2 regions of the Gudongella sp. DL1XJH-153 genome follow, and region 2 is predicted to be linked to the other one. Evidence: riboswitches for the same ligand, from Rfam matches in the RefSeq annotation. Region 2 holds a riboswitch; the other holds the start of a gene.
What was found. Region 2 has a riboswitch for cyclic di-GMP ahead of ACOEN1_RS08260 (S-layer homology domain-containing protein). Riboswitches for the same ligand answer to the same signal wherever they lie in the genome.

Region 1 (4,283 bases), on a different contig from region 2:
ATTCCTTCAAATAACTTGTGGAGAGGAAATTGTTCATGAAGATCCTTCTGAATTCCTGAAGCACATACTTCACAAAGATGATGCTCTTCCATAACTCCATTTATTACGCTGGTGAAATGAATCTTTGCTTCCCTTTCATTGCAGGATTCACATTTCATAATCTGTCACACTCCAATCTATTTAACCAAAATCAGCAATATATTTCTAAGAACAGAAGCTCTAATTACATTCCTGTCCCCCGGACCACAATTAAATGCTCTGTCACTGACAGCAGCCTTGATAATCTCAGCCTCCCTGCTGGTTATTATTTCTTCTTCCTTCAAAGCAATCAATATTTCATAGGCTTTGTTTTCAGTAAGCGACTCCCCAACGATATTCTGAATGATATTGTTCAGATTTATATCCTCCTGGAGCTTTACTTTTACTATTCTAATATACCCACCGCCGCCTCTTCTACTCTCAATATAGTAACCCTTGTAGGGGGTAAATCTTGTACTTAGGACATAGTTTATCTGTGAAGGGGCACATTCAAACTGGCTTGCCAACTCATTTCTTTGAATTTCCACAACCCCGTCCATTTCCTCAATCAACTCCTTGAGGAATTTTTCAATAATGTTGCTTAATCCTGCCATTAATATCCCTTCTTTCTGACTTTGACTTTCTTTGTCTTTTACCCAAAAAAATTAAGCCCTAACAGGCTTAATCTAATATTATCTAATATTCTCTAACTTTTTGATAATCAAGTTCACTTTTGGCCATCTCTACTGTCATACCATTTTGGTAATAGGCAGCATCAAATGTTGTGTCAATTATCATCCAGCTTCCGTTTACATAGACTTCATTCCATGCATGGTATACGTCTACTCCTGCAGTATATCCCTTGACAAGCTTGGTAGGGATTCCTTGGGATCTCATAAGTCCTGCAAAAAGGGCTGAGTAATCGTAGCAGATTCCCTGACCACTTGTTATGGTATCATCTATTGATGGTATGTAGGAATTGTTTATATAATTAATCTTGTCGTAATCATATTTTATGTTGTTTGTGATATGGTTGTAGGCCTTTACCACTTTCTGATAGTCTGTTTCCATACCATGAAACAATGCATTGGCCAATACCGGCATCAGGCTTTGATTAGCCCAGTATACAGGTTGACTTGAAGTCAGGTATACATTTTCGTTCCACTGTGAAACGTTCATTTCTGATTTTCCAAGTACCTGATATTTGTTTCCTTCGATGTTTTTTAGAAGCTTAACAGTATATAGTCCATCTCCAAGTTGCAGAGGGATATGTTCCTGTGTGTTGTTCATGCTGTAGAAGTACTTTTCAGTTCCCTTCTCAACCATGACTCTAACATTGCTGCCGTATGCTACGCTATCTATCCTAAGTTGACTATTGTCCATTGATGTCACGCCGAAGCTCTCTGCAGCGTTTGATATTCCAATTGACCCAAATAAAAAAACAAATACTAATAAAAGGCTCAGAACTCTCCTCTTCATTTGTAAACTCTCCTTTCGGTAGCTGGCTGCCTTTTCAGGCCCTATAGCTTTGCGTCCCTACCTCTCGATAGGTTTGCCTTTATCGTTTGACAGCATACAAAAAGGGAATGCCTTAGTGTATTTGTCATACTCTTTGTAATGCTATTTAGTTTTCATAAATATTATACCACAATGTAATGCTATGTAAACCCTATTTTTTCAATTATTACAGAAATTTTCAGCCCGGCATAAAACCGGGCTGAATGGATGGCTAGTTATTCTCTTTTTCTGCTTTTGCTTCAGCAATTATTTTATCTGCAATCATTTGTGGAACTTCATCATATCTTGTGAAATTCATTGTAAAACTACCTCTTGCCTGGGTCATTGCTCTAAGGTCAATTGCGTATTCAAACATTTCAGTATGCGGAGCTTCTGCAATTATCTTCTGGCTACCGTCAGCCTGCTGCTCCATTCCAAGAATTCTACCCCTACGCTTGTTCATGTCTCCCATTACATCGCCCATATAATCCTCAGGTATTGAAACCTCAACCCTTACTATAGGCTCAAGAAGTATTGGTTTGGCTGCTTCCATGCCCTTCTTGAATGCAATTGATGCTGCAATCTTAAATGCCATCTCGTTTGAATCTACATCATGGTATGACCCATCAAAAAGAATAGCTTTAATATTTACTACAGGGAATCCTGCCAATACTCCTTGCTCAAGGGATTCTCTCACTCCCTTTTCAACTGCTGGCCAGAAGTTTCTTGGAACTGATCCTCCAAAGATCTGCTCTTCAAAGATGAATTCTTCCTCGCTTGGTTCGAATTTCATATGAACATCACCGTATTGTCCGGCTCCGCCAGATTGTTTCTTGTGTTTTCCCTGAACTGTTGAAGATCCTTTTATTGTTTCTCTAAATGCAATCTTAGGACTCTTCAGCACTACATCCACACCAAAGTTGGTCTTTAGTTTATCGACGATTACTGTAAGCTGCATATTGCCTTGTCCACCAATCAACAGCTGTTTTGTCTCAGTGTTTCTTTCAATGACAAATGTCGGGTCTTCATCAATCATCTTGTTAAGGGATGTACCGATTTTTTCCTCGTCACCCTTATTCTTTGGCTCAACTGCCATAAATAAAGTTGGTTGAGGATATTTTATTGTTTCATAAAGTGTCTGGTCTGATTTCTCGCACAAGGTATCTCCTGTTTGAGTATATGCCATTTTTGAAGTGGCTCCAATATCTCCTGCCATTATTTCAGAAACCTCAATTTGGTTCTTTCCTCTTAGGATGAACAGCCCTCCAAGCTTCTCGGATTTTTCCTTTGTTGAATTGTAGAGGTCTGTATCTTTTGTTAGCTTGCCAGAAACAACCTTGAACAAGGTCAATTTTCCAACAAACGGGTCAACGATTGTCTTGAATACAATGGCTGAGAATGGTTCGTTTACATCTACCCTTCTTACAATTTCTTGTCCATTTTTGGTTCCGGTAGCACTTCCAACATCAGCTGGAGATGGAATATATCTTTGTATCAAATCAAGCAGGAAGTCAGCTCCGATTGCCTTTTCAGCACAACCTACCACTAATGGAACGAGCGCTCCGCTTGAAACACTCCCTCTGATTCCCCTTGTTACCTCTTCTGATGTAAATGCTTCGCCTTCGAAGTACTTTTCCATAAGTTCCTCTTCAGACAATGCGATCCTTTCCATAAAGATTTCTCTGTATTCATTGACTTTTTCCTTCTGCTCATCGCTTAGGGGAACTTCTTTTCTATTTTTTCCTTCGTATTCATATGCAACTTCATCTATTAGATTTGCAAAGCCTTTGAATCCCTCACCTGTTACAGTAGGGTATGCAAATGGAACGATTTTGTCCCCGAACTTGCTTATCAAATCTTCAAGCAACTTGTCAAAGTTGATGTTTTCCTTGTCCATTTTATTTACAAATATAATTCTTGGAGTGTCGTACTTTTCAAGGTTCTTCCATGCTTTTTCAGTTCCTACCTCAATTCCTGAAGAAGCATCAACAAGAAGCACTGAACCTTCGCTTGCTCTCTTCGCTCCGTACATTTCTCCAATAAAGTCGAAATATCCGGGGGTATCCAGAATATTAAATTTAATATTATTCCATTCTACAGGAACTACAGCTGTTCCGATTGAAACACTCCTGGCAATTTCTTGTTTATCAAAGTCTGAAACTGTGTTTCCATCTGTTACCTTTCCTTGTCTTGTAGTTACACCTGTTGCAAATAGCATTGCTTCCGTTAAAGTGGTCTTTCCGTTACTGCTGTGCCCAAGAAGGGCTACGTTTCTGATCTTATCCGTTGAGTACGCTTTCAAGATACATTCCCCCTAACTAGAATTTTAAAGATATGATAACCTTTTCAATTACTGCAATTTTCAAACAAGTTTGAATTCTACACCTATTCATTATAACATGAATCTTTTCTAGAATCAAAATATTATTTGGGCACAAAAAAGCACCCCAAAGGGGCACTCCATCTTGTTTTTTTTAGTTTAAAGCGTGATAATTTCGTAGCCGTCTTTTATGTAGTCTTCCATTGCAGGATGACCTTCTAGATTGCCTTTTAAGGGTATTCCAACTGTCTCATTGAATTCAAGTACGCCAAGTTTGGCTGAGCAAGCCTTGCAAATACAATCAAACAATCCCAAATCCTTTGCTTTTAAGTAAAGTTTATTCTCACTTTTTTCAAGCTTCTCAATAATAGTTACGGCTTCACCCTCCATTATTATCTTTACAGGTACTCCTTTGTTGTGAAAATCAATGGCATTTAAGACCAGGTGC
Region 2 (4,283 bases):
GGAGCTTGAGATTGCTCCAAACGGTCATGTATGGTTCCAGACTGATGAAACCGATTTTGAAGTACGTGTAGAATTGGATGGAGTAGAGATAGAAGAATTGACAGTAGACTTTGATTAATACAATCAATCCCCTCTTAAGTGAGGGGATTTTTTTCTGGTAACTCTTTAACGCAATGGGTATAATGTTCTTAAGGGTTAAATGAGGAGGTTATGCCATGGAATTGTCAAAGGATGTCTTGTTGAAGGAAATTCAGGATTTACGGGATGAAAACAAGAGATTGAGAAAGCAGATGGAGGAGTTAAATACCAGAGACCGACTTACAGGGCTGCTAAACAGAGGGGCTCTCTATGAAAGGCTTGAGTATGAAGCTGTTCGGACTGCAAGAGGTCAATCCTATCTAAGTCTTTTGCTTATAAGGATATCGGATTTCAAAGCTCTTGTTGAAGAGCATGGAAGGGATACGGCAGATGTTCTTGTCAAGTTGATGAGTCAGGCTATTTCCGAATCTGTAAGATCTGTTGATATTGTTGGAAGATATGAAGACGGAGGCTTTTTATTGCTATTGCCTGATGTTCAGCCAAACAAGGGAGCGATAGTTTCAGAGAGGTTGAAAAAAGCCATAGACAAGCAGATCAGCCCCATGGGAATAAGAATCAAGTACAGTGTTGGAGTTAGACTGTACAAAGGAGAACCAATAAATGAGCTTTTAAGCGAGATTGAAAAGCTTGCTGCCAGCTCTGAGGTAGAGGGAATTGGAAGAGCGCACAGGTAATTATTCTTATTTAGCATATAAAAAGACCGAGAGATTTAAACTTCTCGGTCTTTAAAAGCTTTTTGACTAATTTATAAACATCTGTGTCCAATAGATTCTTCCATTGTCGTTGTATACCCCGACGCCAAGGTTTCCGAAATTAGTGCTCATAATGTTCTTACGGTGACCTGGTGAGTCCATCCATGCCTGAACAACTATCTCCGGTGTTGGCTGTCCCATTGCAATATTTTCTCCAGCATATCTGTAGCTTATTCCAAACTCTTTCATCATTTCAAATGGAGACCCGTAGTTTGGAGAAGTATGTGAAAAGTAATCATAAATTGCCATATCTTTTGACTTTTCATAGGCTACCTTCGACAGTTCAGCATGCAATTTCAATGGTTTTATGCCTTCTGCTGCTCTTTCGATATTTACAAGATCAAGAATTCTCTGGTTGTAGTCAACAGTTGTCTTAACCTCGGGAAGTGCCCTGTACTGCTCGTACTTGATTCTTAGAAGGACAGTTGCGGCCTCACTTCTGGTAAGGGTGCTGTTGCCTCTAAATGCACCATCCACATACCCAGTAAGGATTCCACTTGAATAGGAGTTAAGTACCGCATTTTTGGTTTCCGAACTACCCAGAGATGATATTTCCCAGATATCCTTAATGAGCTGCTCGTATTGTGGCAAATCTGCCTGTGGTCTGTAATTTTGGTGGTCCAGTACATTTGATACTATTCTTGCCATGTTGTATCTTGATATTGGTGAATTAGGATTTGCTGATGTTTCTTTGCATGCTATTCCAAGTGAAATAGCCTTGCTTATGTATCCGTCTGCCCAGTGTGTTCCCTTTGAAGGGATATCTTTGTAGCCAAGTATTGACATTGTTGACTTTATAAACTCAGCTGTAGTTATTGTGTTTTGTGGTCTGAAGGTACTGTCCGGATATCCCTGGATTGCACCCTCTCTAATAAGCAAGGTTATATTTTCGTGGTACCAGTCATTTGTATTCACATCACTGAAGCTTGCTGCCTCAGCCTTGAGTGGTTGTATTACTATTATAATGGCTAGAATAAGGCCAAGAATTTTTCTCATTATTATCACACTCCCGTTTGTATTTTATCATTCTGTAAAACTACTTTCAATTCAAAATTTGCACAAATAAAAAACAAATACTGTGAAAGGTTCGTAGCTATCCTCTTCATTGTAAACTCTCCTTTCGGTAGCTGGCTGCCTTTTCAGGCCCTGTAGCTTTGCGTCCCTTCCTCTCGGTAGGTTTGCCTTTACGTTTGACAGTATACAAAAGGATTGACCTTTTTGTATTTGTCATAGTGGGTTGCTATTTAATTATTATCTTTATTATACCACGATGGAACATAAAATCAATTATGTAAACTAAATGTAACAATTGAAAAGACAATTAATATCTAAGGTCTAAGAATTTCTAGTTAACAATAAACAACGAACAACTTAGAACCAAGAACTAAAAGCGAGATGTCTCGACAAGCTCGACATGACAGGTTTTATTGTCTTCCCGACCGAAGTGGAGGGATCTAGAACCTAACTGGGTATTGCGAAAGATTCTTCACTGTCTATTATACGGTGTTCATTAGCCTATCTTGCTTTGCAATATAAGCTATGCCATAATAGAGATAGAATTCGTTAACGGAGGTTGTTGCTAATGTATTTGAATTGTTTTGATGAAGTGAAGAGTATTACCAAGGAGCTTGTCAGGATTCCAAGCATTGTAAAGACAAGCGGTGAAAGCGACGTGGCAAAATGGATTTACGACTACTACATGAAACTGGACTACTTCAGGAAGAAGCCTGACCAGGTTGTATTTCAGCAGACTATCAATGACGAGATAACAAGGCACAATGCCATTGCACTGGTCAAGGGTACAAAGGGTGAATCAAACAAAACAGTGATACTTATGGGTCATATTGATACCGTCGGTGTGGATGACTTTGGTACAAACAGGGAAGCTGCGTTTAATCCTGACAAGCTTCCGGAAGTTCTTAGAGGGATGAATGTCTCCAAAGAGGTTCTTGAAGACATAGAATCAGGTGAGTATATGTTTGGCCGAGGTTCTCTCGATATGAAGGCTGGAGTGGCTGGTCATATGTATCTGATAAAATACTTTTCCGAGAATCCAGAGGAACTTGACGGTAATCTTATAGCAATAGCAGAGTGTGATGAAGAGGACAATTCACACGGAATAATATCGGCTTTAAAGATTCTTAAGCAGTGGAAGAAGGAGCACAATCTCCAATATGTGGCTGCAATAAATGCCGATTACTCAACACCCTATCACAAGAAGGATGAAAACAGATACGTATACTTCGGTACAATCGGCAAGTTGCTACCTTCCTTTTATGTAACTGGTAAGGAAACCCATGTTGGGGATTCATTTGGAGGATTTAATCCAAACACGCTTGTTGCAGAAATTACAAGAAAAATTGACCTTAATCCTGAGCTTTGTGATGAAGCACAGGGAGAGGTAACCGTACCACCGACAAGTCTCAAGCAGACAGACACAAAGGTTGGCTACACTGTACAGACTCCCCTTGCAGCATACAGCTACTACAACTTCTTTACACACAGCATGAGTCCAAGGGATGTAATAGTGAAGATGAAGGAAAAAGCTGAAGAGGCATTTGATGAAGTGCTCGAGCGAATGGATGATTCCTACAAGAAATATTGTGAAATGGGAAATCATACTTATATGCCGCTTCCATATAAAAAGAGAGTATACACCTGGGAAGAGTTCTACAACGAACTTGTAACCATACATGGGGAAAAGTTCAAGCTAAATATTAGAAACTTTGCTGCTGTTCTAAATGAAAAATATCCAGCCATGGACTTAAGAGATTTTTCAGTGGCTGTTATTCAAGAGGCTTGGAAATGGTCCGTGGACAAGTCCCCCGTTGTTGTCATTTACTACTCATCCCTGTTCTCATCAAGAATTGAGATGACAGGAAAGACTCCAAATGAAAAGTCGCTACTTGACTCTGTAAAGGGTTCAATCGACCTTGTACAAGGGCATTCTGAAAAACCAATTGTTATAAAGATGTTCTATCCATATATTTCTGACTCAAGCTTTATGGCATTATCAGATGATCCAGACGAGCTGGTTGCTCTTGAAAAGAACATGCCCTCCTGGGGAACAAAGTACAACCACCCAATTGAGGATGTAATGGATATCAATGTGCCTGTTGTAAATATTGGAACCTATGGCAAGGACGGCCACAAGTTCACTGAAAGGGTTCATATGAAATATACCTTCGAGAATGTGACCAATATGACATGTAATACGATAAAAAGTCTGTTGGGATAGAAAAAAATTCGATGTAACCTAAATGTAACTATACTCCCTCTTTCTAATGGGTATAAGAATTATATGGGAGGGGGAGTATTACTTATGAATAAAAAGACATTATCCATACTTATGGCACTTGTCCTGATTATAGCATCAGGTTCAACTGTATTTGGTGATATACAAGATAAACTAGACGGTCATTGGGCTGAGAA

Region 1: it holds a riboswitch for cyclic di-GMP, as region 2 does, so the genes downstream of both, ACOEN1_RS01045 (transglutaminase-like domain-containing protein) here and ACOEN1_RS08260 (S-layer homology domain-containing protein) in region 2, are expected to answer to the same signal.

The regions. Positions count from the first base shown of each region.
Region 1 is NZ_JBMEMN010000001.1:196,871-201,153, forward strand. It holds gene ACOEN1_RS01035 (UvrB/UvrC motif-containing protein) at 1-158, opposite strand, end outside; gene ACOEN1_RS01040 (CtsR family transcriptional regulator) at 177-632, opposite strand; gene ACOEN1_RS01045 (transglutaminase-like domain-containing protein) at 715-1,497, opposite strand; cyclic di-GMP riboswitch class I at 1,512-1,585, opposite strand; gene fusA (elongation factor G) at 1,748-3,817, opposite strand; gene ACOEN1_RS01055 (cytoplasmic protein) at 3,995-4,283, opposite strand, start outside.
Region 2 is NZ_JBMEMN010000018.1:31,602-35,884, forward strand. It holds gene ACOEN1_RS08250 (hypothetical protein) at 1-118, shown strand, start outside; gene ACOEN1_RS08255 (GGDEF domain-containing protein) at 216-773, shown strand; gene ACOEN1_RS08260 (S-layer homology domain-containing protein) at 840-1,847, opposite strand; cyclic di-GMP riboswitch class I at 1,971-2,044, opposite strand; gene ACOEN1_RS08265 (M20/M25/M40 family metallo-hydrolase) at 2,434-4,089, shown strand; gene ACOEN1_RS08270 (S-layer homology domain-containing protein) at 4,174-4,283, shown strand, end outside.